DNA from 3 places in the Paraburkholderia aromaticivorans genome. Region 1 is predicted to be linked to each of the others. Evidence: riboswitches for the same ligand, from Rfam matches in the RefSeq annotation. Region 1 holds a riboswitch; each other region holds the start of a gene.

What was found. A riboswitch is a leader RNA that binds a small molecule or an ion and turns the genes downstream of it on or off. The one in region 1 is predicted to bind cobalamin.
Region 2: it holds a riboswitch for cobalamin, as region 1 does, so the genes downstream of both, cobG (precorrin-3B synthase) here and cobA (uroporphyrinogen-III C-methyltransferase) in region 1, are expected to answer to the same signal.
Region 3: it holds a riboswitch for cobalamin, as region 1 does, so the genes downstream of both, CJU94_RS01305 (TonB-dependent receptor domain-containing protein) here and cobA (uroporphyrinogen-III C-methyltransferase) in region 1, are expected to answer to the same signal.

What each region holds. Positions count from the first base shown of each region.
Region 1 is NZ_CP022990.1:327,505-337,885, reverse strand. Features, by position in the region: gene cobN (cobaltochelatase subunit CobN) at 1-151, opposite strand, end outside; gene cobW (cobalamin biosynthesis protein CobW) at 158-1,249, opposite strand; cobalamin riboswitch at 1,446-1,726, opposite strand; cobalamin riboswitch at 1,794-2,046, shown strand; gene cobA (uroporphyrinogen-III C-methyltransferase) at 2,286-3,059, shown strand; gene CJU94_RS21280 (cobalamin biosynthesis protein) at 3,056-3,517, shown strand; gene cobO (cob(I)yrinic acid a,c-diamide adenosyltransferase) at 3,514-4,116, shown strand; gene CJU94_RS21270 (cobyrinic acid a,c-diamide synthase CobB) at 4,120-5,469, shown strand; gene bluB (5,6-dimethylbenzimidazole synthase) at 5,453-6,112, shown strand; gene CJU94_RS21260 (DUF4136 domain-containing protein) at 6,123-6,731, opposite strand; gene CJU94_RS21255 (CHASE2 domain-containing protein) at 6,783-9,272, opposite strand; gene CJU94_RS21250 (FecR family protein) at 9,348-10,381, opposite strand, start outside.
Region 2 is NZ_CP022990.1:709,144-719,524, reverse strand. Features, by position in the region: gene cobJ (precorrin-3B C(17)-methyltransferase) at 1-1,619, opposite strand, end outside; gene CJU94_RS22975 (precorrin-2 C(20)-methyltransferase) at 1,616-2,347, opposite strand; gene CJU94_RS22970 (precorrin-8X methylmutase) at 2,347-2,973, opposite strand; gene cobG (precorrin-3B synthase) at 2,966-4,576, opposite strand; cobalamin riboswitch at 4,630-4,808, opposite strand; gene cbiE (precorrin-6y C5,15-methyltransferase (decarboxylating) subunit CbiE) at 4,893-6,281, shown strand; gene CJU94_RS22955 (cobalt-precorrin-5B (C(1))-methyltransferase) at 6,281-7,378, shown strand; gene CJU94_RS22950 (cobalt-precorrin-6A reductase) at 7,375-8,100, shown strand; gene cobM (precorrin-4 C(11)-methyltransferase) at 8,158-8,883, shown strand; gene metE (5-methyltetrahydropteroyltriglutamate--homocysteine S-methyltransferase) at 8,968-10,381, opposite strand, start outside.
Region 3 is NZ_CP022989.1:300,963-311,343, reverse strand. Features, by position in the region: gene CJU94_RS01340 (LysR family transcriptional regulator) at 1-222, shown strand, start outside; gene lgt (prolipoprotein diacylglyceryl transferase) at 350-1,255, shown strand; gene CJU94_RS01330 (SIMPL domain-containing protein) at 1,368-2,099, opposite strand; gene CJU94_RS01325 (EVE domain-containing protein) at 2,284-2,742, opposite strand; RNA gene ssrS (6S RNA) at 2,863-3,044, opposite strand; gene CJU94_RS01315 (cell division protein ZapA) at 3,179-3,493, opposite strand; gene CJU94_RS01310 (ATPase) at 3,490-3,846, opposite strand; cobalamin riboswitch at 4,054-4,310, shown strand; gene CJU94_RS01305 (TonB-dependent receptor domain-containing protein) at 4,402-6,273, shown strand; gene CJU94_RS01300 (FecCD family ABC transporter permease) at 6,325-7,377, shown strand; gene CJU94_RS41655 (ABC transporter ATP-binding protein) at 7,374-8,213, shown strand; gene cobT (nicotinate-nucleotide--dimethylbenzimidazole phosphoribosyltransferase) at 8,250-9,311, shown strand; gene CJU94_RS01285 (adenosylcobinamide-GDP ribazoletransferase) at 9,345-10,121, shown strand; gene cobC (alpha-ribazole phosphatase) at 10,106-10,381, shown strand, end outside.

The sequences.
Region 1 (10,381 bases):
CCTCGCCCAGCCGCGGAAAGACGCTCGCGAGCAGCGACAGCGTGGTGTCGGCCGAACTGAGCACCACGATATCGGCGGGCTGCTGATCGATACGGATCACGCCCTGCGTATCGTCGACAAAGCCACCCGGCGTGGTGCGCAGCAGATGCATGAGCGCTTACGCCTGTTGCGTTTCGACGGCCGACGGGACGCCGAGCGCCGTGTCGAACGCACGCTGCAACGCGGCCTGATCGAGATCCTCGCCAATCAGCACGAAGCGGCTCGGACCATTTTCGCCCGCTTGCCAGCGCCGATCGAAATAGCTGTCGAAGCGGCGGCCCACGCCCTGAATCACCAGACGCATCGCCGCGCCCGGCAGCGCCGCGAAGCCCTTGACGCGATAAATCGTGTTCGTTTCGACGAGGCCTTGCAGCGCGGCGATCACCGCTTCGCGAGAAGGCGCGTTCGCGTGTACGACCACCGAATCGAATTCGTCGTGATGGTGGTCGGCGTCGCCGGCGGAACCGTGATGATCGTGGCGCAAGTGGATCGTGTCTTCCGAGGCCGCTTCGAGGCCCAGCAGCGTATGCAGATCGAGCTGGCCCTTCTGCGCGCGCACGATCTTCACTTGCGGCGGAATCTCTTCGCGAATCACCGCCTCGACCGCGTTTTGCTGCGCGTCGTCGAGCAGATCCGTTTTGTTCAGGATCACCAGATCGGCGGCGGACAACTGATCTTCGAACAGTTCATGCAGCGGCGACTCGTGATCGAGATTCGGATCGGCTTTGCGCTGTGCATCCACGGCGAGCGGATTGTCGGCGAACTGGCCGCTTGCCGCAGCCGGACCGTCCACCACGGTGACCACGGCATCCACGGTGAAGCTGTTCTTGATCTGCGGCCAGTTGAATGCCTGCACCAGCGGCTTCGGCAATGCGAGGCCCGACGTCTCGATCAGCACGTGATCGATCTGATCGCGGCGTTCGACCAGCCTTTCCATCACCGGAAAAAACTCTTCCTGCACGGTGCAGCACAGGCAGCCGTTTGCGAGCTCATACAGTTGGCCTTCGGTTTCGACGCCGTTTTCATCGCATCCAATGCCGCAACCCTTGAGGATTTCCCCGTCGATGCCGAGTTCGCCGAACTCGTTGACGATGACCGCGATGCGCTTGCCGCCCGCATGCTGAAGAATATGCCGCAGCAGCGTGGTCTTGCCGCTGCCGAGAAAGCCTGTGACGATGGTGACGGGGATCTTGCGCATCTGGGTTTGCATCGTGAGGTCCATCCGTAGGAGTTGCACGTGCCTGCCGGCGTATCCGCGCGTCTGTCCGTATGGTCCTGACAAACCCGACATGGGCCTGGCAAGCCACGGCGAAAATCAAACACGGGGACGAACGACGGATTGCCGCGACAACGGTAAACAGAAAGCGGAATTGAGATCATGAACGCACCGCCGCATCCCCGCGGCGTTCGCCCTTCGTATTCTGGCCGGTATCCGGGCTGGCGATAGCGCCGCTTCCCCTTCCCGGACGAGTGATTTCTCGCCCAGTGGTGATATGCCGACGCGGCCTTGCGCGTGGACATCGAAGCCGGCTTTGCGGCGCTACAGCACTGACCGTAGCGCCACATTTCGCTTACCGTTGCGGGGGCAGCACAGGTTGACCCGATCCATGGCAGGCGGGTGCCCTGTTTCCCGTTTAACTGCATGCGCACGAGCGCGCACACGAGCACCAAAGTGCGAGCGAGTGTAGGCCCGCGGCCCGATGCCGTCAAGGAAACCCAAGCCGCGAGCGCTTATCGGGCGGGGCGCCGTGTGCTATCGTATGCGCGCGTTTGGTGCCCGCACATGCATTCGCGTGTGCAGTTAAACGGGAAACAGGCCGCGCTTTCATGCGCTCAACCTGTGCTGTCCCCGCAACGGTAAGCGACCTGCGGCGCGATGTTGATTCGTCTCGCGCCGCGCATGCGTTTTTTCTATGCCACTGTCCCGCACATGCCAATGAATGCGGACGGGAAGGCAAAGCGCATGAGGCCGCCAGCCCGGATACCGGCCAGACGCGGAGGCGGCGAACCTCAGGCAACATCGCGCCGCCGGCCGCCGGAATCCGCGAGGGACGGATGTGAAGGCGCTGAAGCACGACGTCACGCGTCCGTTCGCGTGCGAGTTCCCCCAAAGGACCGCTGCGAGCCGCGCATGTCGCCGTGCCCGAATCCGTAGCCCGCATGCCCCAAAAATCCGCCATCCGGCGCTCCCGCGCGCTTCGCCCCGATCCGCACGTCACGACATGGCGCTTGCCGTGCACGTCGCGATGAGCCGCGCCTGGTTGATCGGCGCCGGACCCGGCGACGTCGAACTCATGACGCTCAAGGCGACCCGCGCGTTGGCGCAAGCCGATGTGGTGCTGGTCGACGATCTGGTGAATCCCGAGGTGCTGCAGTTCGCGCGCGCCGATGCACGGATCGTCTACGTCGGCAAACGCGGCGGACATCCGTCCACGCCGCAGGCCGGCATCGTCGCACAGTTGCTTGATCATGTGCGGGCCGGGCGCAGCGTCGCGCGCCTGAAAGGCGGCGATCCGTTCGTGTTCGGCCGGGGCGGCGAAGAACAGCAGGCGCTGCATGCCGCCGGCGTCGAGGTCGAAGTCATCAACGGCATTACGGCGGGAATCGCGGCGCCCGCGGCCATCGGCATTCCGGTCACGCATCGCGACTACGCGCAAGGCGTGGTGTTCGTCACCGGGCACGGCGCGGGCAGCGGCGAGCCGGACTGGGCCGCGCTCGCGGCCACGCAGATGACGCTCGTGATCTATATGGGCATGCGGCGGCTCGACGATATCGTCGGCGCGTTGCTCGCGGCGGGCATGAGCGCCGACACGCCATGCGCGGCGATCGAGTCGGCCACCCGTCCCGAGCAACGCCATGCGCTCGCACGGCTGGGCGAGTTCGCCGCTACCGTCTCGCGCGCCGGACTCGGCTCGCCGGCGATCGTGGTGATCGGCGGCGTGGTGTCGCTCGCGTTGATGCGCGCAGCGGCGCAGGCCGATGCCGCGACGCCGGGCGCGCACGGAGCGGCTACGCCATGAAAACGCTGAGCGTCGGCATTGGCTGCCGTTTGCACAGCCCGGCTGAGCAGATCGAAGCGGCGGTGCGCGCCGCGCTCGGCCCGCATGCATTCGACGCAATCCGCACCGTGGCTTCGGTCGATACCAAAGCCGGCGAAACGGGCCTGCGCGAATTCTGCGCACGTCATGCCCTGCCGCTGACATTCTTCAGCCGTGCACAGATCGCGGCGATGCCCGTGACGGAGCCTTCGGCGGCAGTGCGCGGGCACCTCGGCGTGGACGGCGTGTGCGAGCCGTGCGCGCTGCTTGCCGCAACGGCCGGGCTCGGCGACCTCGCCGCTTGCAATGACGTGCCGCGCGCCGCGCTCCTCATGCGCAAAACGGTGCATGCCGGCGTCGCCGTGGCGATCGCCACGACCACCACCGTCGCTGATCACGAACACCCCAACAACGACACTCAGGAACCGAACCTGCCATGAAGACCGATCCCGAATCGCACCAACGCATGACCGAGCGCCGGCGCGAAGGCCACGAGAAGAAACAGGCCAACGCCACCGTCGAGAAAGGCCTGCTGATCGTCAACACCGGCACCGGCAAGGGCAAGACCACCGCCGCGTTCGGCATGGCCGTGCGCGTGCTGGGCCACGGCATGCGCCTCGGCGTCGTGCAATTCATCAAGGGCGCGCTGCACACGTCGGAGCGAGACTTTCTCGGCGCGATCGCCAATTGCGATTTCGTCACAATGGGCGACGGCTACACCTGGAACACGCAGAACCGCGACGCCGACATCGCGACCGCGCGCAAAGGCTGGGATGAAGCGCGCCGCATGATCGAGAGCGGCGAGTATCAGATGGTGATCCTCGACGAACTGAACACGGTGCTCAAGTACGAATACCTGCCGCTCGACGAAGTCCTGTCGGTACTGACCGCGCGCGCGCCGATGGTGCACGTGGTGGTGACCGGCCGTCACGCGCCGGACGCGTTGATCGAAGCAGCCGACCTCGTCACGGAAATGCGCATCGTCAAGCATCCGTATCGCGAGCAGGGCGTGAAAGCGCAGCGCGGCGTGGAGTTCTGAGCGATGACCGGCCCCCACGGCACGGCCGCCGACACGTCTGCCGGGGAGACTTCGCCCGGAGCGTGCCCCGCCCTCTTTATCAGCGCGCCCGCGTCGGGCCAGGGCAAGACCACGATCACCGCGGGTCTGGCGCGCTACCATCGGCGGCTGGGGCGACGCGTACGCGTCTTCAAGACCGGACCCGACTTTCTCGATCCGATGATCCTCGCGCGCGCGAGCGGCGCGCCCGTCCTCTCGCTCGATCTGTGGATGGTGGGCGAAACCGCCTGCCGCAACCTGCTCGCGCAAGCGGCCGCCGAAGCCGATCTGATCCTGATCGAAGGCGTGATGGGCTTGTTCGACGGCACGCCGAGCAGCGCCGATCTCGCCACCACCTTCGGCGTGCCGGTGCTCGCGGTCATTTCGGCGAAGGCGATGGCGCAGACCTTCGGCGCGGTGGCCTTCGGGCTCGCGCAATTCCGGCCGCAGGTGCCGTTTTACGGCGTGCTCGCCAACCGCGTCGGCTCCGCGCGGCACGCGCAGATGCTCGAAGAGGCGTTGCCGCATGGGCTGCGCTGGTGCGGCCACATTGCCGCCAGCGACGAAATCGCGCTGCCCGACCGTCACCTCGGCCTGCACCAGGCGGACGAAATCGACGATCTCGACGCGCGCCTCGATCACGCCGCCGACACGCTCGGCGGCACCCCGCTTGCCGAACTGCCGCCGCCGGTCGAGTTCGGCGCGCCCGCGCCGCAGCCTCTGCCGCGCCTGCTGGAAGGCCGGACGATCGCCATCGCGCGCGACGCCGCATTCTCGTTCATCTATCCGGCCAACGTCGCGCTGCTGGAAGCCCTCGGTGCGCGGATCGAATACTTTTCGCCGCTCGCCGACCAGCCACTGCCCGAACACGCTGATGCGCTGTACCTGCCCGGCGGCTACCCGGAACTGCACGCGGCGGCGCTGGCGGGCAACACGCGCAGCGCCGCCGGCATTCGCGCGCACGCGGGCGCCGGCAAGCCGCTCGTGGCCGAATGCGGCGGCATGCTCTATCTGCTTAACCGGCTCACCGACGCGCACGGCGCCAGCACGCCGATGCTCGGCCTGCTGCCCGGCCACGCGACGATGCAAACGCGTTTCACCGCGCTCGGCATGCAGCAGATCGACAGCCTGCACGGGCCGATGACCGGCCACACGTTTCACTATTCGAAGCTGAACACCCCGCTCATGCCGCTGCGCTCGGCCACCCGGCCGCAAGGCGGCGCGCCCGGCGAAGCCGTCTACCGCGCCGGCTCGATCGTGGCGAGCTACATGCACGCTTACTGGCCCTCCAACCCGGCCTTCGCGGCCGCCCTGTTCCATGGCGCAGCCTTTTAACGATTCCGAGCGCGACGCCGTCTACCGCGCGATTTACGAACGCCGCGACATGCGCCATTTCGTGCGCGATGCGGTCGACCCGGCCGTGCTGCGGCGTCTGCTCGACGCGGCGCATCACGCGCCGAGCGTCGGCTTCATGCAGCCATGGCGGATCGCGCGCATCACCGATTCCACGCTGCGCGCGGCCTTGCATGACACGGTGGAAGCCGAACGCCTCGCCACCGCCGACGCGCTCGGCCAACGCCGCGAAGAATTCATGAAGCTGAAAGTGGAAGGCATGCTGGAATGCGGCGAGCTGCTGGTGATGGCGCTGATGGACGGACGCGAGCGCCATATCTTCGGCCGCCGCACCTTGCCGGAGATGGACCTCGCGTCGGTGGCGTGCGCGATCCAGAACATGTGGCTCGCCGCGCGCGCGGAAGGTCTGGGCATGGGCTGGGTGTCGCTGTTCGACGTCGACGCGGTGCGCCGGCTGCTGCACATGCCCGACGGCGCGCGGCCCGTGGCGATTCTGTGTCTGGGGCACGTCGACCAGTTCTACAGCGAGCCGATGCTGGAAACCGAACGTTGGGCGAGCCGTCTGCCGCTCGCCGACTGCGTCTTCGAAAACCGCTGGCCGGAGGACCGCAACGCGCCGCAATGACGCGGGCGCGTTACGGTTGCAGCGGCTTCACCGAGGTCACCACCGGCACGCCGCCCGTTTTGTCGGTACGCAGTTTCACACGCCAGTCGGGCGGCGCATCGAACGGAAACCTGGCCAGCGCGCTTTTGACGAGCGCGGGCATGGCATGCAGCGGATCCGCGTCGCGATCGCTGCTCGACGCGCTGACTTTATACACTTCCTGTCCGCTCGCGCGCTCGAAGAAACGCAGCGTCAGCGCGTGCCGGTAAGCCCGGCCGCTGAACAGCGAGAACGGGGCGTCGCGCGCGCGCCCGCAGTCGCCCGGCGTGCAGCCTTTTTCACCGACACCGATCGCCGCCGGCCGCGTGTCGTAAGCCACCGAGAGCAGATAACGGGCCGACGGCCCCGCCGTTTCGACCAGGCCCTGCCTGGCCAACTCGTCCGTGAGCAAGCTTTCGAAGCGCGGATGATCCGCGCTGGCCTCTTGCGACGGCATGCGCGAAATCGCGTAGGTCCGTTCGCCTTGCAGCACGGCGGCGGCGTTCGCGGTGGCGGCGGTATGCACGTCGGCGCTCAGGCCCGCGCAACCGGAGAGACTCGCCGCAGCCAGCGCGGCACCGATCAGGATTGCTTTCACCATCTTCTCGCTTCGCTAAGGTGCGCTAAGGCGCGCTAAGGTGCTATTCATGGATCAAGTCCGCGGCGTGAGGGCGGCGCCGGATTGCGCCTCTTCGAGCACCGGCAGGCGGATCGTGAACGCCGTGCCCTGCCCGGGTTCGCTCGCCACCTCGACATCGCCGCCGTGGCGCGTGACAACCGTCTTGACGAAAGCCATGCCGAGCCCGGCACCGCCCACGTCGGGCCGCTCGGCTTCGTGAAAGCGCCGGAAGCGCTCGAACAGGCCCGCCTGCTGCTCCTTCGGAATGCCGTAACCCTGATCGCGAATCGTGCACGACACGCGCCGCGCCGCGCCCGGCACGGCCTTGGGCGTCGCGCTCGCGACGCTGCACACGATCTGCGTATCCGGCGGACTGTACTTGACCGCGTTGTTCAGAATGTTGACGAGCGCGCGCGTCATCAGCGAACGGTCGGCGCAGATCCAGTGGCCGCCGTCGTCGGCGGCATCGCTCGCGGCGGTCTCCGTGTGCAACGCGATGCGCTTCGCGTGGGCCTGCGGCCAGACCTCGTCGCTGGCGTCGATCAGCAGTTCTGTCAGGCTCACCGGTTCCAGCACATACGTTTGCGATTCGGCGCGCGCCAGTTGCACGAAGTCGTCGGCAAGCGTGAGCGCGCGCTGCGCGTAGCGCTCGATACGCTCCAGCAAGCCGCGCGCGAGCACCGGCTCGCGGCGGGCGCGCTCGATCTCCACCAGCGCCAGAATCGACGCCTGCGGCGAACGCATGTCGTGCGACAGGAGCCGCAGCGCGTCTTCGCGCTGACGCTCGGCCGCGTGCAAGGCCGACACGTCGACGAGACCCGCGATCCAGCCGGTGGTCTCGCCCTGCTCGTTGGTGCAGTTCGCGTAGCGCAGCAGATGGTCGCGCTCGCGGGCGTCGCGCACTTCGACGCCATGCGCCATCAGCGCGGCGAATTCGTGGCGCGCCGGATCGAGCGGCGCCGGCCAGTGCGCGCGCGCGAGCAGATTGTTTTCGGCATCCGACGCCGCGTCGCCGTCGATCGTCTTCACGAGCGTCAGGCCGCCCAGCACGTCCCGCATCGGACGGCCTTCGGGCAGCGGCGCGCCCAGACGCGCGAAATGCGCCTTGGCGGCATGATTCGCGATCAGCACGACGCCGCGCACGTCGCTCACGAGAATCGGCTCCGGCATGCTGTCGAGGCTGTCCCACACGAAACGCTTCATGTCCTGCACGCGCTGCGCGGCCTGCGCCATCAGCGCCATGTGCTGCTCCAGCACGTCGCCGCCGAATTCGCGGCGGCGCTGCGGCGTTTCCGGCAGCAGATGGGGTTCGTCGGCGAGGCGTTGCAGTTCTTCGCGCAGATAGGCCATCGTCATTTCAAGGCGCCGCCAGTTCCAGATCGGATAGACGGCCACCACGCCGACGATCGCCGGCACCGGCGACAGCCACAGCCGCGCGCCGTACAGCAAGACCGCACTGCCGGCGGACGCGAGCACGCACAGCGCGCCGGTCAGCAGCAACGAACGGCGCGGCGACAGCACCAGAAAACCGGCCAGCAGCGCGGCAAGCGGCACGAGCGACACCGCGAACAGCGCCCAGCGCGCGGCGGGCTCGATCTCGCGGCCCGTCAGCAGCGTGTCGAGCACGTTCGCATGGATATACACGCCGGGCAGCGGCCCGAGTTCGCCGGACACGGGCGTCGCAAAGCGGTCGTACAAGCCGGACGCGGTCACGCCGATCAGCACGATGCGGCCGCGCAACTGCTCCGGCGTCACGTCGCCGGCGAGTACGCGGGCGAAACTCAGCGTCGGATAGTGCTGCGCGTTCGGACCGAACGGGATCAGGAAACGGTCTTCGCCGCCGTCGTGGCCGGACGCGGCCACGGCCGAAGCGCGGGCGGGCCGGCGGCCATCCCGATGCAGCGCGCCATGTTCGACCGCCTCGGCGACCGGCACCATCAATTGCGGCCAGCGGGAGTCGGCGTCGCCCTCGTATTGCGCGACGCTGCGCACGATGCCGTCGCTGTCGACTTCGAGATTGATATGGCCGAGCCCCGCCGCCGCATGCGCGAGCGGCCCCGCCGGCTCGACCACGGTGCGGCGCCCGGCGCTATCGGGCGCGCTCAGCAGCACCGGCAGATAGGTCGGACTCAGCGCGATGGCGCGGGCGAGCTCGGCGTCTTGCGGATTGGGCTCGGTGAACAGGACGTCGTAGATCACTGCGGCGGGCTTCGCGCTTGCGATCTGTTCGAGCAGCTTTGCGTGGACGCTGCGCGGCCACGGCCAGCGGCCCAGTTGCGCGATGCTCGCGTTGTCGATTTCGAGCACCACGATATCGCGCAGCAAAGGCTGGGTGTGCAGGCTCAGAAAGCGGTCGTAGACCAGATGATCGACGCTCGCGCTCAGGCGGCCAAGCGAACTGAGCAGAATCACCACGATGCCCAGACAGCCGATGCCCGCCCATTCGATCAGGAAGCGGCGGCCGGCGCGCCGTCCGAGACGGGCGCGTGGATCGAGGCTCAGGCGCGTAGAGGTGGTCGGCAAAGCGTTGCCTGGTTCGGAGCGAGGAAGCGGGCTGATGAATCGCTCAGCCCCGTGAATCCCGTGAATCTACCAGCGTCAGCGCGCAAGCGTAAACGAGCGCACCGCGCTGTTCTTTTCGTAGAAGCGGCCGTTCTCGAACTGCTCGGCGACGATCGTCCAGTAGTAGACGCCGGCCGGCAGATCGCTCACGACCAGTTGGCCGCCCGACAGATCGGTGCGGTCGACGAGCGGATGACGCAGGTCGGCGGTCGCCGCGAGCACGAAACGAAAGCGTGTCGCCACCGCGGCGCGGTTCACGAACCAGCGGAACTCATAGTCGCGGCTGCCGGCGCGCTGGGCCGCCGAGGCGGCCAGCCCGAGCTGGCGCCGTTCGAAGGCATACACCTGCGGCAGACCTTCGAGTCCGTTGGCGTCGATCGCGGCGATCCGCACGAAATAGGTGCCGTCGGCGAGGTCGCCGAAATCCGCATGCGGCACGCTCACGCGCAGATCGCGAATCAGGTCGAGCTGGTCGGCGTCGCGCGCGATCTGCACGCGGTACGCCACGGCGTGTTCGGCCGCAACGAGATCGAACGCGACCGTGTTGCCGTCCTGCACCTTGGCCGGCTGCGCGAGCGTGAGCGCGGGCAGCAACTCGACCGGCCCGCCGACCGTCTCGCCTGCCCGCGTCACGCTGCCAAAGCGCGCCTTCACGAGTTGCGCGGAGGCCTGCAGCGGCACGCCCGGCAGCGGCGCCGCGCCGCGTCCGCCGGGGCCGGCCGCGTCGACGCCGACCGCGCCGTCGAGCACCTCCACCGCGGTGGTTTGCGCGCCGTTGTCGTAGGCGACCTTGAAGCGGGTTCCGCGCACGCCCGCCACGACAGACGGCGAGCGGATCTGGAAGCGGTCATCTTTCTTTGTCGCATGCGTGACCTGGCTTTCCACTTCGCCGCCGCGCAGTTCGAGCACACGGTCGGTGGCGCCGGTCAGCGTGGTGCTCCGCAGCGCGCCGATTTCCAGCAGGCCGTTTTGCGCGACCGTGACATGCGAGCCGTCGGGCAATTCCAGCGTCACAAAGCCGTTTTCCCCGGTGCGGATGCGATCGCCTTCGCCAAGCGTCGTGCCCTGCT
Region 2 (10,381 bases), 380 kb from region 1:
CGGCCGATGTCGCGCCCCAGCACCACCAGAGTCTGCGCCGCGCGATATTCCCGCACGATGTCCAACGCTTTATCCAGTTGCCACGGCCGTGCGCGCGAAATCGGGTTGTAGAACGCCATCACCAGATCCGCTTCGGCGGCATGTCTGAGGCGCTTTTCGATGATCGTCCAGGGCTTCAGGTTGTCGGATAGCGACAGCATGCAGAAGTCGTGACCCAGCGGCGCACCCGCTTGCGCCGCTGTTGCCATCGCCGCCGATACGCCGGGCACGATCGCCAGTTCCACCGCGGCCCACTGCGGGTTGTGCGACGACTCGAGCGCTTCGAGGACCGCCGCCGCCATCGCGAACACACCCGGATCGCCCGATGACACCATCACGACGGAACGTCCTTCACTGGCGAGTTCGAATGCGTGCCGCGCGCGCTGCAGTTCCTCGCGATTGTCCGTACCGTGCACGCGCTGATCGGCCCGCAACGGGCCTGCCATTTTCACGTAAGTGTCGTAGCCGAGGATGTCGGTGGCGTCGTTGAGCGCCGTGCGCGCGGCGGGCACCATCAGATCGGCGCGGCCCGGACCGAGGCCGATCACCGTCAGACGGCCGCGCGCACGGCCGATCGTGTCCGGATCGATCGCGAGCGGCGCCAACGCCAGCGCGACGCCTGTCGTCGAATCGTTGTGCAGCGTCTCGTAGGGAATGCGCAATGCGGCATGCAGCAGGTTGGCGGGGGGGGCGCCATCTTCGGGGCGTGTCAGCGCGAAGCGTAGCGGCACGTTCAAGTTCGCCGCGGCCTCGGCGAGCGCCGGGTCGGCCACGCGGTCTGACGAGGTGAGCAAAGCCGCGAGCGATAGTGGCGCGAGACCGTGAGCGTCCAGTGCCTCACGCACGCGGGTGACAATCTCGGCGGCAGTACCCGCACCCGCACCCGCACCCGCACCCGCACCCGCACCCGCACCCGCCCCGACACTAACACCCGCACCACCACCCATCACCGCTACAACCACACTGCGAGGATGAATCACCAGCTCATCCGCACGCCCGTCCCACGCACGCGGCGTCACGCGAATCGCGAGGCGCGCCGAAGCGGAGCGGGGCAGTTGCGCGTCGTCGAGCCACGGCGCTTCGCCTTCGATGCGCGTGCTCTCACCCGCCAGCAGATCCGACACGAAGCGTTTGCCCTGCCCGATATCGGCGAGCGTGTAACCGTCGGGCGGATTGAGCACGCAGGTGCCGAAACGCAATTCGCCACTCGTCGTGATGGCGGGCGGCACGGCCAGCATCGCGGCAATCTCGCGCGCCATCACGTTGACGCCGGCGAGACCGCCGAGCAGCGGCACCACTGCGCTGCCGTCTTCGGCGACGGCGAGCACCGGCGGCTCGACTCCCTTGTTCGACAACGCCGGCGCGACACAGCGAATCACGATCCCCGCCGCGCACAACGCGACGATCGGCGTGCCGCGCGCATACAACGCGAGCAGATGCGCGCCGAGTTCGCTGTACGGCACGTCCGCCTCGACGCGCCCCTGCAACGCATGCACCTGGCTATCCGCATACAGCGCCTGAATGCGGCGTGCGGTCGCCAATGCGCCCGCGCCGAGAATCACGATCGCGGGCGCGTTCATCCTTGCCATTTTTCCCCCGGCAGCACGAGCAGCGAAAAATACGGCGACGCCATCGGATCCACGTCGGCGAGCGGCACGATGCGTTGATTGCCCATGGTCGCGCGTTCGACATAGAGCGCGCGGTCCGCGAGGCCGAGTTCACCCAGCACGCGCCGCACCTTGTCGAAGTTGCGGCCCAGTTTCATCACGACCGCGGCATCGGCATCGGCTAGACGCCGGCGTAACTCGTCTTCGGGCAGCACGCCCGAGAGCACCGACAGGCTCTGATTGCGATACACGAGCGGCGAGCCGAGCACCGCCGCGCCGCCGAGCATCGAGCACACGCCGGGCACGACTTCGCTCGCGTAGCGCGGCGCAAGCCGGTCGTGCAGATACATGTACGAGCCATAGAAGAACGGATCGCCTTCGCAGATCACGGCGACGTCGCGGCCCGCGTCGAGGTGAGCGGCGACGATTTCCGCGGCGGTGTCGTAGAAATCGGCGATGATCGCTTCGTATGAAAGCGGCGGTTCGAGCGCTTCGGTCGTGACGGGATACACGAGCGGCAGATGCTGCTGCGCGTCGTGCAAATGCGCCTCGATGATGCTGAACGCGTTGCCTTTCTTGCCCTTGGCGACGAAGTACGCGACCACCGGCGCTGCCTTCAGCAAACGCAGCGCCTTGAGCGTGATGAGTTCGGGGTCGCCGGGCCCGACACCAAGTCCGAACAGACGTCCTTGCACCGTCATTATTCGACCTCCGTTGCCAGCGCATTGACGGCGGCCGCCGCCATGGCGCTGCCGCCACGCCGACCATGCACCACCACGTAAGGCACGCCGCGGCTGTCTTCCGCGAGCATGGCCTTCGATTCGGCGGCGCCGACAAAGCCCACCGGAAAGCCGAGTATCAGCGCGGGTCTTGGCGCGCCGGCGTCGAGCATATCGAGCAGATGAAACAGCGCGGTCGGCGCATTGCCGATCACGACGACGCTGCCCGCCAGCTGCGGCCGCCACAATTCCAGCGCGGCCGCGGAGCGCGTATTGCCGAGTTCGCGCGCGAGCGCGGGCACGTCGGGATGCGTGAGGGTGCAGACGACCGCATTGTTCGCCGGCAGCCGCGCACGCGTAATGCCCTGCGCGACCATGCCGGCATCGCAGAGGATCGGCGCGCCTCGCGCAAGCGCCGTGCGGCCCGAGGCGCCCGCGCCTTCGGAAAAGCGCAGGTCGTCGATCACATCGACCATGCCGCACGCGTGGATCACGCGCACCGCGAGTTTTTCCAGGTCGGCGGGAATGCGCGACAAGTCGGCCTCCGCGCGGATCGTCGCAAAGGATTGGCGATAGATCTCCTGACCGTCGCGAATGTAATCAAGCATCGGGGTTACTCCGGGCCAGGCGTTCGAGCATGTCGGCGGCCTGGTCGATCGTCAGTTGGCGCGCGACGCACAGGCCGAAACCGGGCCGGCCGTCGCGTCGATAAAGGTCGTAGAGGCCGGGCGCGGCCGCCAGCAGCGTGTACGGCGCGCAATGCGCGGCGGCGCACGAACGTGGGCAGCCGCTCAGGTGCGCGTCGACGCCGGCAGCCAGGCGGGCGGCGAGGCGCAGCGCGTCGGCCTTGGTGTCGGCGAGGCTTTTCGCGCAGCCGCTGGAACCGGCGCAGGCGATCAGACGCGTGATGGCTTGCGCGGGATCGCAGGCGAGACCGAGCGCCGCCAAACCGGATAGCACGGCTGGAACGGCATGCGTTGCGATGTCGGGCAGCAGCACGCTTTGCCAGGGTGTGACGCGCAGCGTGCCGTTGCCGTGCTGCTGCGAAAGCGCGGCGAGGGCATCGAGGGTGTTGGCGTCGAGGCGTCCCAGCGGCGGCTGGCCGCCTGCGTGCCAGGTTCCGGGCACGCGTTGCGCGTGAGCGCCCAGCCGAAGGCCGGCATCGGCCGGCGTGCGGCGATGCCAGCCGGCCAGCGCTGCGTTTCGCGTCAGCGGGAAGTCGAGGTAGCGTTGAGCGTGATGCAGGAGCGCGTCGGCGGAATGCACGGCTAGCAGGTGACGCATGCGCGTGGCGTCGGCGGCGGCGAGGTCGAGGAATGTGAGCAGCAGCGCGCGTACCAGAGCCGGAGCTTGCGAGGGGAGTATCGCGGCTAGCGGGACCGCGCCGTTGGCGTGGGACTCGTCCGTCGTGATGCACTCATTTTGCGCCGGCGAGCCGGCCCACGCACTCGCAGGCGGACAACCCGCCAGGCCGAATACGAAGCGCACGCCGTCGGCTTCCTGCGACGCCGCCAGCCAAACGTCATGCGGATGATCCACTCGCGCGAGCCGTTCGCCGCCGTCCAGCAACAGCGCGAATTTCGGCGACAGCGCCGCGAAACGCGGTTCGCTTTGCAGCGTCGCGAGCAATTCGGCGCACAGCGGGCGGGTGTCGAACAGGGAGCAGGGATCGCGTCCGGCAGCGGGGCTGATCATGACGTTGCGCACGTCGTCGGCGGCGATCGCCATTGCGGCTGACGCGTCCAATGCGTCCGGCAGCTTCGACGAAACCGTCTCCACTGCGTTCGCTGCCGCCCGGTCCACTGCGCTCACCGCCATCGTGTCCGCAACGTCCGCCGGACCGATTGCCACCGCCTTCGCTGCGCCCGCCGACGGCATCGGCCCGAGACCGGCGGCGACCAGCGCCGCGATCAACGCCGCTTCCTCACCACGCTTCACGCCGCGCACCTGCACATTGGCACGATTGGTCAGCTCGATCACGCCGGCCGCATGGCGTGCACTGACATCGGCGATCGCCCGCGCCTGCGCCGCGCTCAACTCGCCGCCGGGCAGTTTGATGCGGCAAATCCCGCCGTCGCGCGCGGCGACGATGCGCAGCAGCCCCGGGCACGCCGAGGGCCGCGGCGTGGCGGCTGCGTCGGACACAACGGTGGAAGGCGAAGCTTGATTCAAGACGGACACCGGTTTAGCGTCGCGCGACGGCCCGAGCATGCCGTCAGGCGGGCATGGCTGCGGCATCGGTACACCCCGCCCGATGTTGGCTGGCACGAACAGTCTTGCCGGCAGGTCTCCTGGCTGGCAGGTCATGGTCCGCCGCAGCCTTCCCGGTCGAACCAGTGGCGTGGAGCGCAGGCGGACTCGCTGCATACAGTTGCGGGGGCAGCCACAGTGGCACTGTGTTCCCTCTTCGGCCCCGAAGGGCACCGGCGGCTGTATTATGCCTTTTTTCGAACCGCACAACGAGGCTGGGCGCTTTGATCGGCGCGGCACAGCGGACTATTTGAAGACACAGAATGAGGATGGATGCATGCCCGCGTGGCTGACGGTGGTGGGCATCGGCGACGACGGCTTCGCCGGTTTGGGAAGGCCCGCGCGGCGCGCTTTGCTGCAAGCGTCGGTGGTCTACGGCGGTGAACGCCATCTGGCGATGCTGCCCGCGCGCCTCGCCGCGCGCCGCGCCGCGTGGCCGCGTCCGTTCGATCTCTCGCCTTTGCTGGCCGAACGCGGCGGCGCGGTGTGCGTGCTGGCGAGCGGCGACCCGATGCTGTTCGGCGTAGGCGCGACGCTCGCGCGGCAGTTGCCGGCGGGGGAGTTGCGGGTGCTGCCCGCGCCGTCGTCGTTGTCGCTGGCGGCCGCGCGCCTCGGCTGGCCGTTGCAGGACGTCGCGACGGTGTCGCTGGTGGGGCGGCCGTTGGCGACGTTGAACGCGCATCTGCACGACGGCGCGCGCGTGTTCGTGCTGAGCGCGGACGGACGCACGCCCGCGGCGCTCGCGGAGTTGCTCAACGCCCGCGGTTTCGGGGCGACCCGCATGAGCGTGCTGGAACACTTGGGCGGCGAGCTGGAACGGCGCATCGACGGCCGCGCGGATCAGTGGCCGGCGGGCGAAGTGGCCGCGCTGAATCTGATCGCGCTCGACTGCCGCGCCACCGAGGGCGCGCCGCGTTTGCCGCTGACCTGCGGCTTGCCCGATGACGCTTTTCGCCACGACGGCCAGTTGACCAAGCGCGATGTGCGCGCCATCACGCTCGCGCGCCTCGCGCCGGCGCCCGGCGAACTGCTGTGGGACGTGGGCGCGGGTAGCGGCTCGATCGGCATCGAATGGATGCGCTCGCATCCGACCTGCCGCGCGATCGCGATTGAAGGACACGCCGAGCGTCAGCGCTTCATCGAACACAATCGCGACGCGCTGGGCGTGCCGAGTCTGCAACTCGTCGCAGGCCGCGCGCCTGCCGCGCTGCAGGGGCTGCCGCTGCCGGATGCGGTGTTCATCGGCGGGGGCGCGACCGTGCCGGGCGTGCTGGAGGCATGTTGGGCCGCTCTGCGCGAGGGTGGCCGGCTGGTCGCCAACGCGGTTACGTTGCAGGGCGAAGCGGCGCTGGTCGCCTGGCGCGAGCGGCACGGCGGCACGCTGACGCGGATCGCGCTGGCCGACGCCCAGCCGCTCGGCGCTTTCGATACATGGCGGCAGGCGTTGCCGATCACGCTGTTGGACGTGACGAAGCCGAGCGGCGAGGGCGCCAGGAACACCATTGACCCGGCCGATGTAACGAACGCTACGAACGGCGTGAACTGCACGAACTGCACGAACGGCACGAACGGCACGAACGGCACGAACGGTGCGAACGGCGCGAACGGCGCGAACGCCACCAACGCCACCAACGCTTTGAACACCGACTCACCGCAAGAACCCTGATGCGCGACGAAACGCCCGAACAACCCGCGCCGCTGCGTAGCGGCTACACGACCGGCAGTTGCGCCACCGCGACGTCGCTGGCGGCGGCGCGTCTGTTGCTGGCGGGCGTGGTTAGCAACGTGGCGGAGATCGTGCTGCCCAGGGGCCAGCATGTGCCGATGCCGCTGGTGTTCTGCCGTCTGATCGGCAACGGCGACGGCGGTGCCGAAGCCGGCACCGTCAAGGACGCCGGCGACGATCCCGACGTCACGCACGGCGCGGTCGTATTCGCGCGCGTGCGCCTCGTCGCCGAACCGGGCGTGAAGTTTCGCGCGGGGCCCGGCGTCGGCACGGTGACGCGCGCGGGACTGACGCTGCCGGTCGGCGAACCGGCGATCAACCCGGTGCCGCGCAGAATGATGACCGAGCACCTTGCCGAACTGGCGGCGGAGCACGGATATGGCGGCGGCTTCGAGGTGACGATCGGCGTGGAAGGCGGCGAAGCGCTCGCGCTGAAAACCATGAACCCGCGCCTGGGCATTCTCGGCGGCCTGTCGATTCTCGGCACCACCGGCATCGTGCGGCCTTTCTCGTGCTCGGCGTATATCGCGTCGATCCATCAGGGCATCGACGTCGCGCGCGCCAACGGCTACACGCATCTGGCCGCCTGCACCGGCAACGCCAGCGAGGAGGCGATGCGCGCGCATTACGGTCTGCCGGATATCGCGCTGATCGAAATGGGCGACTTCGTCGGCGCGGTGCTCAAGCATATGAAGCGCGCGCCGGTCGAGCGCCTCAGCGTGTGCGGCGGCTTCGGCAAACTCAGCAAGCTGGCGGCGGGGCATCTCGATCTGCATAGCCGCAATTCGAGCATCGACCTCGAACGGCTCGCGCAATGGGCGGCCGAATATGGCGCCGACGCCGCGCTTCAGGCGGCGATCCGCGCGGCCAATACGAGCCAGCAGGCGGTGGCGTTGGCGCGCGCGCAGCAGGTGCCGCTCGGCGATATCGTCTGCCGGCATGCGCTGACGCTGGCGCGCGCCATCGTGCCGCCGCAGGTCACCGTGGAAATGTTCGCGATCGACCGTCAGGGCAACCTGATCGGAGCCGCGCAATGAGGCGGATTCTGCTGCTCGGCGGCACCGGCGACGCGCTGCGGATCGCGCGGCAACTCGGCGACCCCGCCCACGTGTACAGTCTTGCCGGCCTCGGCAAGGTGCCGGACGATCTCCCGTGCGCGGTGCGCGTGGGCGGCTTCGGCGGTAGTGAGGGCATGGCGCGTTACCTAAATAGCGAGGGCATTGGCCTCGTGATCGATGCGACCCATCCCTATGCCGCGCAAATCAGCGCGAATGCGGCGCAGGCGAGCCGCGCCACGGGCGTGCCGTATTGGGCGCTGCGTCGCCCGGCCTGGCAGCCGCAAGCCGGCGACGACTGGCGTATGGCCGGCGACTGGAACGAGCTCACGGATGCGCTGGCGCCGTTCAGAAAGCCGCTCTTCACGCTCGGTCGCGAGCCGCTCGCGCATCTCGACGACATCCCCTCGCATCAGTTCTGGACGGTGCGTTGTCTCGATTCGCACGAGGACACGCCGCGTGCGCGCATACTCGCGGCGCGCGGCCCATTCACGCTCGAAGGCGAGCGCGCGTTGTTCGCGCTGCAAGCCTTCGATGTGGTGGTCAGCAAAAACAGCGGCGGCAATGCGACCGAAGCGAAACTCGAAGTCGCGCGAGAACGCGGTCTGCCGGTCGTGATGTTGCGCCGGCCCGAGTTGCCGCCGGCGGATCGGGAATTCGACCACGTTGCCGACCTGCTCGAAGCGCTGCAAGCGGCGGCTTGAATTGCGCCCGAATCGCCTGTGCGTGTCACGCCGACCCAACGAATCATGGAGTAGTGAATGACAGTGTTTTTTATCGGCGCGGGTCCTGGCGACCCGGAACTGATCACGGTGAAAGGGCAGCGCCTCGTGCGCAGTTGCCCGGTGATCCTGTACGCGGGTTCGCTCGTGCCGGCCGCGGTGCTCGAAGGTCACGCGGCCGCGCAGGTCGTCAACACCGCCGAACTCGACCTCGACCAGATCGTCGCGCTGCTCGCGGCCGCACACGCCAAAGGCCAGGACGTGGCGCGCGTGCATTCCGGCGATCCGTCCTTGTACGGCGCGATCGGCGAACAGATTCGCAGACTGCGCGAGCTGAACATTCCCTACGAGATCGTGCCGGGCGTCACCGCCACGGCCGCGTGCGCGGCGGCGCTGGGTTGCGAACTCACGCTGCCCGAGGTGTCGCAGACGCTGATCCTCACGCGTTTCGCGAGCAAGACCCGCATGCCCGAAGGCGAACAGCTCGCCGATCTCGCCCGGCACCGCGCGACCATGGCGATTCACCTCGGCGTGCGGCATCTTGCGCGCATCGTCGATGAATTGCGGCCGCATTACGGCGGCGCATGTCCAATCGCGGTGATTTATCGCGCGAGCTGGCCGGACGAGGAGAAGCTCACCGGCACGCTCGACGACATCGTCAGCAAGGTGCAATCGAGTTCGATCGAACGGACCGCGCTGATTCTGGTCGGTCACGTGCTCGCCGCGGAGGGTTTCGCGGACTCGACGCTGTACGCGAAAGAGTGAACCCGCCTACGCGCGAACGCCTATTCGCGCGACACAACACGGCGCGCAAATGGGCGTTCGACGCCGGCTCGACGGCTGGTCACATCACGCGGTCAATGCTTCCGGCTGCTGCGCCGCCAGCTTCGCGCGCAATGCTCTCGCGGCCTGCACCATATTCGCGAGCGCGGCTTCCGTTTCCGGCCAGCCGCGCGTCTTCAGCCCGCAGTCCGGATTGACCCACAGGCGCTCGGCCGGAATCACTTCGCAGGCGCGTTCCAGCAGACGTTGGATCGCGTCCGCGCCAGGCACGCGCGGCGAGTGGATATCGTAGACGCCCGGGCCGATTTCGTTCGGGTACGCGAAGGCGCCGAAGCCGTCGAGCAGTTCCATCGCCGAGCGCGAGGTCTCGATGGTGATCACGTCGGCATCCATCGCGGCGATCGACGGCAGTATGTCGTTGAATTCCGAATAGCACATGTGCGTATGAATCTGCGTTTGATCGGCCACGCCCGCTGCCGAAATGCGGAACGCGCGCGTCGCCCATTCCAGATACGCGGCCCAATCCGCGCGACGCAACGGCAAGCCTTCGCGAAAAGCCGGTTCGTCGATCTGGATGATGCGAATGCCGGCCTTTTCCAGATCCGCCACCTCGTCGCGGATCGCGAGCGCGAGTTGCAGCGCGGTGGTCGAGCGCGGCTGGTCGTCGCGCACGAACGACCATTGCAGCATGGTCACCGGGCCGGTCAGCATGCCTTTCATCGGCCGCTGCGTGAGCGATTGCGCGTAGCGCGTGGTTTCCACCGTGATCGGTTCGGGACGGTAGACGTCGCCGTAGATGATCGGCGGTTTCACGCAGCGCGAGCCGTAGCTCTGCACCCAGCCGTTCTCCGTGAACGCGTAGCCCCACAACTGCTCGCCGAAATACTCGACCATGTCGTTGCGTTCGGCTTCGCCGTGCACCAGCACGTCGAGGCCCAGTTCTTCCTGTTTGCGCACGGCGACCTCGATCTCGGCGCGCATGCGCTGCAGATAGTCGAGCGCGCGCAGTTCGCCGCGTTTGTAGGCGGCGCGCGCCTGGCGGATCGCCGCCGTTTGCGGGAACGAACCGATCGTGGTGGTCGGCAGGAGCGGCAGGCCGAGCGCTTCGCGCTGCAGACGGTTGCGTTCGGCGAACGGGCTGTGCCGTTGCGCCATCGTGTCGTTGACGGCGGCCACGCGTTTTTGCACGAGTGCGTTGACCACCGCGCTGGAATGGCGGCGTGCTGCGAGCGCGCGGTCGGCGGCGGCGAGCGTCGGTTCGGCCGCGGCGGGATCGCGCAAGGCGAGGGCGAGCGTGGCGACTTCAGCGAGCTTCTCTGTGGCGAAGGCGAGCCACGATTTCAGTTCGGCGTCGAGTTTGTTCTCCGCGTCGAGCGAAACCGGCACATGCAGCAGCGAGCACGACGGCGCGATCCACAAGCGCTCGCCGAATTCGGCATGCAAGCCTTGCAACGATTCGACGATCTCGCCGAGATCCGCG
Region 3 (10,381 bases), on a different replicon from region 1:
GTGTCGGCCGGCATGGGTGTCGCACTGGTGCCGCAATCGTTGCGTAATCTGCGCCGCACCGGCGTCGTGTACCGGCCGCTGTCCGAGTCGGTGCCCGCCATCGAGACGGGGCTGGTCTGGCGCACGGCGGAGGTGAGCCCGGTGCTGGCGGGCTTCATCGAGATCGTGCGCTCGCATGCCGCGACCGTCGAGGCGCCGCTATCCGCCGCGCCGCGCGTTTAGACGCGTTTTCGCGAACGCATCGGCGCCTGGACCGTCCAACGCATGCACCGCAAGGTGCGGGCAGCGCCGCCCACTATTACAAACCCAGAAAACCCGCTTCTGAACCTGAACTGCCCATAACAACACGATGCTCATTCACCCGAATTTCGACCCCATTGCCATTCATCTGGGGCCGCTCGCCGTGCGCTGGTATGGACTGATGTACCTCGTCGCGTTTATCGCGGCGATCGTCGTCGGCCGGCTGCGGCTGCGTTTGCCGTATGTCGCCGCGCAAGGCTGGACCGCCAAAGATATCGACGACATGCTGTTTTACGGCGTGCTCGGCACGATCCTCGGCGGCCGGCTCGGCTACGTGCTGTTCTACAAGGCGAGCTTTTATTTCGCGCATCCGCTCGACATCTTCAAGGTGTGGGAAGGAGGCATGTCGTTTCACGGCGGCTTTCTCGGCGTGACGCTCGCCATGGTGCTGTTCGCGTATCAGCGCAAACGCTCGTGGCTGCAGGTCACCGACTTCGTCGCGCCGATGGTGCCCACCGGCCTCGCCGCGGGGCGTCTCGGCAACTTCATCAACGGCGAGTTGTGGGGACGCGTAACCGATCCGAGCGCGCCGTGGGCGATGCTGTTTCCGGGCGCCGCGCCCGACGACGCCGCGTGGCTCACCGCGCATCCGCAACTAGCCGCGCAATGGCATTTGAACGAAGTGTTCGCGCAATATCACATGCTGCCGCGTCATCCGTCGGAGCTGTATGAGATCGCGCTGGAAGGCGTCGCGCTGTTCTTCGTGCTGTTCTTCTTCTCCCGTAAACCGAAGCCGATGGGCGCGATTTCCGCCGTGTTTCTGATCGGCTATGGCCTTGCGCGCTTCACGGTCGAATTCGCGCGGGAACCGGACGATTTCCTCGGCCTGCTGGCCATGGGTCTTTCCATGGGCCAATGGTTGTCGCTGCCGATGATCCTCGTCGGTATCGGCCTGCTCGTCTGGTCTTATCGTCGCGCAGGCCGTCAGCCGGCGCAGGCGGTGAGCGCGAGCTGATCTGTTCAGCTACGGTTTATCGTAGCGAACGGTCAAATGAAAAAAGCCACGGCGTGCCGTGGCTTTTTCTTTGGCTGTCGCGAAGCTGCGCTTCCTGCGTGAGGGAATGGCGTTATTTCATCTGCACCGAACCCGACACATTCACGGTCACGGTGGACGTGCCGCCTTCGATCGGCACCGGCGCCGAGGCCTTCGCGTCGGCGCCCATGGCGCGCGCGCTCATCATCATCACCGGACGCGGCATCACGCCGTTGTGGCCGACGTTGACCTCGCGAATCGAATAGCCGCTATAGCCGAACGCCTGCGCGGACGATGCGGCCTGCTCGCGAAACGACTTGATCGCTTCGCCGGTGAGCTTCTGCTCGGCCGCGCGTTGTGCTTCGGGCGAGAGCGAGAATTGCACGTTGCCGACCTGCATGATCGATGCCATTTGACCCGCGAGCTTCGACGCCGCGGCGAAGTCGTGCGATTCGAGCACGATCTCCGTGCGGCCGCGCCATGCGGAAATGCGCCCGTCACGGTCTGTTGACGGATAGATCGAGAACGAGCCCGTGCGGGCCGTTACACCGCTCACACCCTTGGCCTTTTGCAGCGCCGAATCGGCGCGCTGATTCAGCGTTGACGTGAGCGCCGACGGATCGCTCGCTTCCTGCTCGTAGAACAGCGTGATATCGACGACGTCTTGCGGTACTTCCGCGCTGGCCTGCGCATTCAGCGACAGCACGCCGGCCGGCTGATACTGCATGGCGTTTTGCGCGCGTGCCACGGCCGGCGTCAAGGCTAGCGCTGCGGGCGCGGCGCATACGAGCGCGAGAGCGAGTGCACGTGCAGTGTTTTTCGTCATTGTTGGACTCCTTGCTTGAACAGGGTTGTGCACGATCGGAGCAAACGCCGCGCAATGGCACGGCGTTTGCGAGTCCGTTAGGCGGTTGTAACCTGAGCTTGGTTCCCTGATTTGACGTTGCTTTAACGTTTGCGTCCGCGTGAATACGCGTCTTGCATCAACGATCAGTCAACATCAAGCGACGTCAAGCGAGCCGCTTGGTGATGAAGCGCCATTCGGCTTCGGTCACCGGTGTGATCGACAGGCGGTTGCCCTTGGCGAGCACGCGCATGTCCTTGAGTTCGTCATGCTCGCGCAGCGCGGCGAGCGGAATCAGCGGGATCTTCTTCTTGAACACCACATCGACGAGCACCCAGCGTGGCGTTTCCTGCGACGACTTCGCGTCGAAGTAGGGACTCTTCCTGTCGAACTGCGTGGGGTCCGGGTACGCGGTGGACGATACCGCCGCAATGCCCGCGATGCCGGGCTCGGGACAGCTCGAGTGATAGAACAGCACACCGTCGCCGACCTGCATCAGGTCACGCATGAAATTGCGCGCCTGATAGTTGCGCACGCCGGTCCAAGGCAACGTGCGATGCGGTGCGTTGGCGAGATGGTCGATGCTTGCTTCGTCCGGTTCGGACTTCATTAGCCAGTAGCGCATGAATCGAATTGAACGTTAAGGGTTTGAAGATGCGGAAGAAATCGGCGTACAGCAAACAGCGCGCAAAAACAGCGCACAAAGAAAAACGGCACCGAACCGAAGTCCGATGCCGTTCTAAAAAAGGTCCCCGCCTTAGCCGCTAGGCCGGCATCCTGAACCGGGGGTTCAGAATTGGTCGCAGTTAGCAACACTTCGGGTACATCAGACAGAGTGACGCGCACACCCGTGCTACAAATTTCCGCAACCGTGCACATGGCATTGGTTCAAGGAATATATGACCTTGGCGAACCAGGCAGGGAAGCTAAACCGATGAAGCTAAAACACAAAACGACCGATTGAACTCAAACGTTTGCAGAATCTTGCACGCCTTGTGCTCACGCACTCCGTTTGAATCCGCCGCCGATCTCAGGACCGGCCGCACGATAACACACACTACTTACTGCATGCTGTACTGCTGAATCACAGTACCCAGTTGTTCGTTCATTTGATGCATTGTACGCCGGATTTCTTCAGCGGGAAATGCTTCTCCGTGTCTCACGCTCGATTGCAGCCTAAGCAGTTCCGATGCCAGCGACAGTGCGGCCATGACAGCAATGCGATCCGTGCCGCGCACGTTGCTGTTATTGCGGATCTTCGACATTTCGGCGTCGACGCGTGCGACCGCTTCAAGCAGCGCGCCTTCCGTTTCCGGCGAGCAGGCGAGCCGATAGGGCACGCCGAGAATCGATACTTCGATCTGCTTGGTGGTCATGCATTTTCTCCGTGGCGGGTCACGTCGCTCTCGGCTTCGCTTTCGTGCTGAGCCGGTTCGAGCAGATCGAGCTGGCTATCGGGCTCGCTGTTCGCGCGGGCACGCGGCAGCTTTTCGAGGATCGCATTCAGGCGCACCTGTGCGTCGTCGATCTTCGCCGACAGCGCGTCGCGCTCCGCCTGCAGTGCATTACGTTCCTCGCGCAGCATTGCAAGTTCCGTGCGCGTGGCTTCGACGTCCGCGCGCGATTGGGCGAGCTGCTCTTCGAGCGCGAGTCGCGCTTCATTGTGGCGTTGGCTGATCGCGATCAGCTTGCCGATATTCTGTGAAAGTGTTTCGAGTTCGGTGAGCATGTGCTGCGTCCTCTAAAGACATCGCATTTTAGCGCGGAATGTCGCAGGTTCCGACAATTGTCTCGTTTCGAGACGTAACAACATTGCTTTGTGCAGGCTTTTATCGACCATATGATGAAAAAGTACTCGTGCGTCGGACAATAGCCTGCACTTAACAGAACGCTAGTCTGCGGTCCCACTCATTCTTGACGGACCCCGAGGCCGCTCCTAAACTGGCCGCACTCTGGTGCCCGCGTGCGCTTTTCAACGGCGCGCGCAGTTAAACGGGAAGCAGGGGGCGCTGTTCGCCAGAACGCGCCAACCTGCGCTGCCCCCGCAACGGTAAGCGACCGCATTCGTCATGCAAGTCGATCCTGGTCGCGTGTTGGAAGTTCAACTCGCGAGTGTGCCACTGCGCGTCACGCGTGGGAAGGCGGGATCGAGAAGTCGCCAGCCCGGATACCGGCCAGGGGGAGAGGCACGTCACGCGCGACAATGTTAAATACGCGGGCGCCTCGTTACGCATCGGCCTGCGGGGAAGCGGGCCGCGCACGCTACCCACAGGACTTTCACCCCATGCTGTCCCCCATCGCTCGTGCGGCGCTCCTCGCCTTCGCGGGCCTGCCGGTCGTCGCGCACGCGCAAGCGGCACCTTCATCTTCTCCGTCGGCGGCGCAGGCGTCGCCCGCTGTGTTGTCGCCGATCGTGGTCACCGCGGAGCGCGGCCCGCAAGCACTCGCCGACGCGATCCCGCAGACCGCGCTGTTCGACCAGCAGGATCTCGCCGACACCACCGCGACCGATTTGCCCGGCCTCCTGCAACTCGCACCAGGCGCGCAAATCTCGCGCACAGGTGGCCCCGGTTCGACGACGAGCCTGTTCCTGCGCGGCGCGTCGTCGACGCAATCTTTGCTGCTGATCGACGGCGTGCGCGTCGATTCCGTGAGCCTGGGTTCGGCGCAACTCGCGCAGATTCCGCTCGACCAGGTCGATCACGTCGAGGTGGTGAACGGCAACGTGTCGGCGTTGTACGGCTCCGGTGCGATCGGCGGCGTGGTCCAGGTGTTCACGAAAGAAGGTGGCGACCACCCGCCGCGTTTCAATTTTTCGCTGGGCTACGGCAGCTATCACACGCAAACGCAGCAGGCGGGCGTGAACGGCGCATTGGATAAAGACGGCAATACGACCTTCAGCATTTCGCTCGCGCGGTCGAAGGACGACGGCTTCTCGTCGCTCAATCCGCATGAGGCGCCGAACGCCAACCCGAATGCGAACGGCTATCTGAACGAGAGCATCTCGGCTTCGTTGCGCCACAAGTTCAACGACAAATGGAATGCCGGCGCGAGCTACTTCCAGTCGAACGGCAACAACAGCTACGACAACGCGTACGGCCTGCCGACCGATCTGAACAACCTGTATAGCAAGGTGCGCCAGGTCTCGGTGTTCGCCAACGGCAAGCTGACCGACTGGTGGACGACGCACCTGATCGTCTCCGAAGGCGACGACCGCAGCGTGTCGAATACCAACGGCATTTATAACGGCCGCTTCGATACCGACAACCGCCAGTACACATGGCAGAACGATTTCGCGCTGGCCGCGCAGCAGAAGCTGCAGGTCGGCTACGAGCATCTCGATCAGAGCCTCGAGTCCGACACGTTCGCGGCGCCGGACCGGCATGTGGATTCGGGCTTCGTCGGCTATACCGGGCGCTTTGGGCGCAACCAGATTCAGGCCAACGTGCGGCGCGACCAGTATTCCGATTTCGGCGGAGCGAACAGTTACTATCTCGGCTACGGTTTCGATATCACCGGCCATTGGAAGGTAAGCGCAAGCTATTCGGATTCGTTTCGCGCGCCGAGCTTCGACGATCTGTACTATCCGCTCAGCGGTAATCCGTCTATCCAGCCGGAGCGCAGCCATTCGATCGAAGCCGCGCTGCAGTACGCATCGAATGCGCTTGGCGTGATGCGTCTTACCGCATTTCAGACGCGCTATTCGAATCTGATCGACTATGAGCAGGTGACGCCCGGCATCTATCTGGCCGAGAACGTCGGCCATGCGAAGGTGCAGGGACTCGAAGGGTCGTGGAGCGGTCATGTCGGCAAGACGGACGTGCGCGCGTCGGTGACGCTGCAAAACCCCGTCGACCTCGACAACGACGTCGACCTCGTGCGGCGCGCGCGGCGCTTCGGCTCGCTGACGGTGAACCGCAATATCGCCGGCTGGCGCGTGGGCGGCGAGTGGATCGTGAGCGGCCCGCGCGACGACAGCAGCGGCAAGCTGGGCGGCTATGGCGTGGTGAATCTGTCGGCGCGCTATAACATCACGAAAGCATGGTACGTGGCCGCGCAAATCCAGAATCTGTTGAACAAGGACTATGAAACGGCCTACTCGTACAACTCGCCACGGCGCGGTGCGTATCTCACGGTTGGTTGGCAGCAGCAGTGATGGACACGCCTCGTTGAGATCGCGCGCAAGAGCCGCTGCATGAGCCGAGCCATGAACCGCCACCCGGGTTCGACGCCCGCGACACCGCGCGTGATGAGCGCGAAGCGCGCGGCCGCGATCTGGCTCGCGCTGGCGGCGATCGCGCTGGCGGTGCTGATGGCGTCGCTCGCACTGGGCAGCGTCTCGCTCGCGCCGATGCGCGTACTCTCGGCGCTGATGCCCGCGCACGCATCGGCTAGCGGTTCCGGTGACCTGACGGCGGAGATCGTCCGCACGCTGCGTCTGCCGCGCGCGCTGGCCGGTCTTGCGTGCGGCGCCTTGCTCGCGTTGGCCGGCGCGTTGCTGCAGGTGCTATTGCGCAATCCGCTGGCCGAGCCCTACGTGTTGGGTGTATCGGGCGGCGCGGCGAGCTTCGCGCTCGTTGCGATGATTGCCGGCTGCGCATGGTGGATCGTCGACGCGAGCGCCTTCGCCGGCGCTTTCGTGTCGATCCTGCTGGTGCTCGGCCTCGCGCGCCGCGAGTTGTGGCGCGGCGAGCCGCAGGACACGTCGCCACGTTTGCTGCTGACCGGCGCGGTGATCGCCGCGGGTTGGGGCGCACTCATCACCTTGCTGCTCAACCTCGCGCCGGATAACCGCTTGCGCGGTATGCTGTTCTGGCTGACGGGCGACCTCAATGGCGGCGCGATGCCATGGACGGCGCTCGCCGCGCTCGTCGTCGTGCTGGTCGCGATCGTACCCGCCGCGCCGCGTCTGAATGTGCTGCTGCGGGGTGACGCCGCCGCGCAGGCGTTGGGTGTCGCGGTGACGCCGTTGCGCTTGCGGGTCTATCTGGTGGCCTCGTTGGCGGCGGCCGCGGCGGTGACGACGGCGGGCACCATCGGCTTTGTCGGGCTGGTCGTGCCGCATATGCTGCGGCTCGCGTTCGGCAACGATCAGCGCATGCTGCTGCCGGCCGCCGCGCTCGGCGGCGGTGTCGCGGTGATGGGCGCGGACCTGATCGCGCGCACCGTGATCGCGCCGGCGCAATTGCCGGTCGGCGTGATCACGTCGATCATCGGCGTGCCGGTGTTTCTATGGATGCTGCTGCGCAGGCGCCGATGATGCCAACGTTCAACGCTTCCCAAGCCGTGCTCAGTGCGCAACGTCTGACCTTGCGCGCCGGCGCGCGCACCTTGCTCGATGCCTTCACGCATACGTTCTACGAAGGCGAGATCTGGTGCGTGGCCGGCCCGAACGGCGCGGGCAAGACGACCTTGCTCTCCACGCTGGCGGGGTTGTTGCACCCGTCGGCGGGCCATGTCGAAATAGATGGCGTGCGTGTGACGGACTGGCCGCCGCTCGCGCTCGCGCAGCGGCGCGCGCTGATGCCGCAAAGCGCGCCCGACGCATTCAGCGCGAGCGTGTTCGACATCGTGATGCTGAACCGCTTTCCGCATCTCAGCGGCTGGGGCTGGGAGCGCGAGGCCGATCGCGAGGCGGCGCACGCGGCCTTGGACCTGCTGGGCCTCGCCGCATTCGCCGCGCGCGATGTGCTCTCGCTCTCGGGCGGCGAGCGTCAGCGCGCGGCGCTGGCGGCGGTGCTGTGCCAGGACGCGCCGTTGCTGCTGCTCGACGAACCCTTATCGCATCTCGATCTGCATCATCAGATCGACTGCCTCGAAGCGCTCGCCGCGTGGACCCGCGAGCCTCGGCGCACCGTGATGTTTTCGTGCCACGACCTGAACCTCGCGCGCCGCTTCGCGACGCATGCGCTGCTGCTCGACGGCGCGGGCGGCGCGTATGCCGGGCCGGTCCACGACGTGTTGACGCCCATGCTCGCGAGCCGCGCATTCGGCTACCCGTTGATTCTGATTCGCGACGGCGAACACGAGGCGCTGATTCCGGCTCCGCGCGCGCGTCACGAATCGAGCGCCGATCATGACATGCCAGCAGGCTGATCGCGTCATCCCAACATTCTCTTTTTACACACGCTTATGACTTCATTGCCACGCTTATCCGGACTGCCCGAAGTCGAACCACTCGATCAAACGCTGCGCGTCGAGTTGCAGCACATCATCGATACCAAGACCAAACCGCCCGGCAGTCTCGGCCGGCTCGAAACGCTCGCGCGTCAGATGGGCCTCATTCAGCGCACCACGCATCCCACCGTGACGCGCCCGGCGATGATCGTCTTCGCCGGCGACCACGGCGTGGCCGAGGAGGGCGTGAGCCCTTATCCGCAAGCGGTGACCGCGCAAATGGTCGCCAACTTCGTCGCGGGCGGCGCGGCGATCAATGCATTGAGCCGCGTGTCGGGTATCGAGCTCGAAGTGGTCAACGCGGGCATCGCGACGCCGCTGCCGTCGGCGGAAGGACTCGTCGACATTCCGGTCGCGGCGGGCACACGCAACTTCGCGCGCGAACCGGCCATGAGCCGCGACCAGGCGCTCGCCGCCATGCAGGCGGGCGCGGCGCGCGTACGGCATCACGCGGCGCTTGGCACCAACGTGATCGGCTTCGGCGAGATGGGCATTGCCAATACCTCGGCGGCGGCGTGTCTGATGAGCCGTATGTGCGGCGTGCCGATCGACGAATGCGTCGGCCGTGGCACGGGCCTCGACAATGCGGGGCTCGCGAGGAAGCGCAACGTGCTGGCCTCGGCGCTCGCTCATCACCCCGTTTCCAGCGATCCCCTCGACGTGCTCGCCACCTTCGGCGGCTTCGAGATCGCGATGATGGCGGGCGCCTATCTCGCGGCGGCCGAGACACGCATGACGATTCTGGTCGACGGCTTCATCGCGAGTTCGGCCTTGCTGATCGCCGACGCCTTCGCGCCGAGCGTGCGCGAGTACTGCGTGTTCGCGCATGCGTCGAACGAAGCGGGGCATCGTCGCATGCTCGATCATTTCGGCGCGCTGCCGTTGCTCTCGCTCGACATGCGGCTCGGCGAAGGCACCGGCGCGGCGCTCGCGGTGCCGCTGCTGCGGGCGGCGGTGGCGTTCGTCAACGAGATGGCGAGCTTCGAGTCGGCGGGCGTCGCCAATCGCGATGCGTGATCGCTCATATAGCAACACTGGCCCGGCACACCCATGAACCCGCTCGCGGAACTGCGCTATTTCTTCACGGCGCTCGGTTACTTCACGCGTGTGCCGGTGCCGCGCTGGGTCGGTTATGAACCGCATTATCTGAATGCGGCGGCGCGTTATTTTCCGCTCGTCGGCGTATTGATCGGCGGATTCAGCGCGCTGGTCTATCTCGCCGCGTTGCGCGTTGTTCCGGCGGGCGTGGCGGTACTGCTCTCGATGGCCGCGTCGCTGCTCGTGACCGGCGCGTTCCATGAAGACGGTCTCGCAGATTGCGTCGATGCGTTCGGTGGCGCCTATACGCGCGAAGACGTATTGCGAATCATGCATGACTCGCGCATCGGTGCTTTCGGCGCCATTGCGCTCGTAATCGCACTCGCATTGAAGTGGCAAACGCTCGCCGCCATGCCGCCGCTGCGGGCCGCAAGTCTGATGATTGCCGCGCATGCGGCGAGCCGAACGTGCGCGATCAGCTATCTCGCCACGCTCGACTATGTGCGTGCCGAAGGCAAGGCCAAACCGGTGGCGCAGCGCCTGAACGGCGGTGCGTTCATCTGCGCGGCGATATTCGGTTTGCCGTGGCTGCTATGGCCGGGCTTGCATGGTGCGCCGGACTGGCGGTTCGCGGCCTCGGCGCTTGCGGTGCTAGTGGTACTTCGCTTTGCAATGGGCCGTTATTTCGTCAGACGCATCGGTGGTTATACCGGCGACTGCCTGGGCTTCGCGCAGCAAATTTTTGAGTTGAGCATCTACCTGGTGGGGCTGATATGGATATCGTCCTGATTCGCCATCCCGCGGTCGCGCTCGATGCGGGCGTGTGTTACGGCCACAGCGACGTGGCGCTCGCCGAGGATGCCGAGGTATCCTCGGCGGCGCTTGCCTTGAAGCTCGCGACTTTGCAGGTGCCCGCGCCACGTGTGCTGATGTCGAGTCCGTTAAAGCGCTGCTCGGCGCTCGCCGCCGAGATGGCGAACGACTTCGGCTGCGTGATCAGTCACGACGATCGTCTGATGGAAATGAACTTCGGCGCTTGGGAAGCGCAA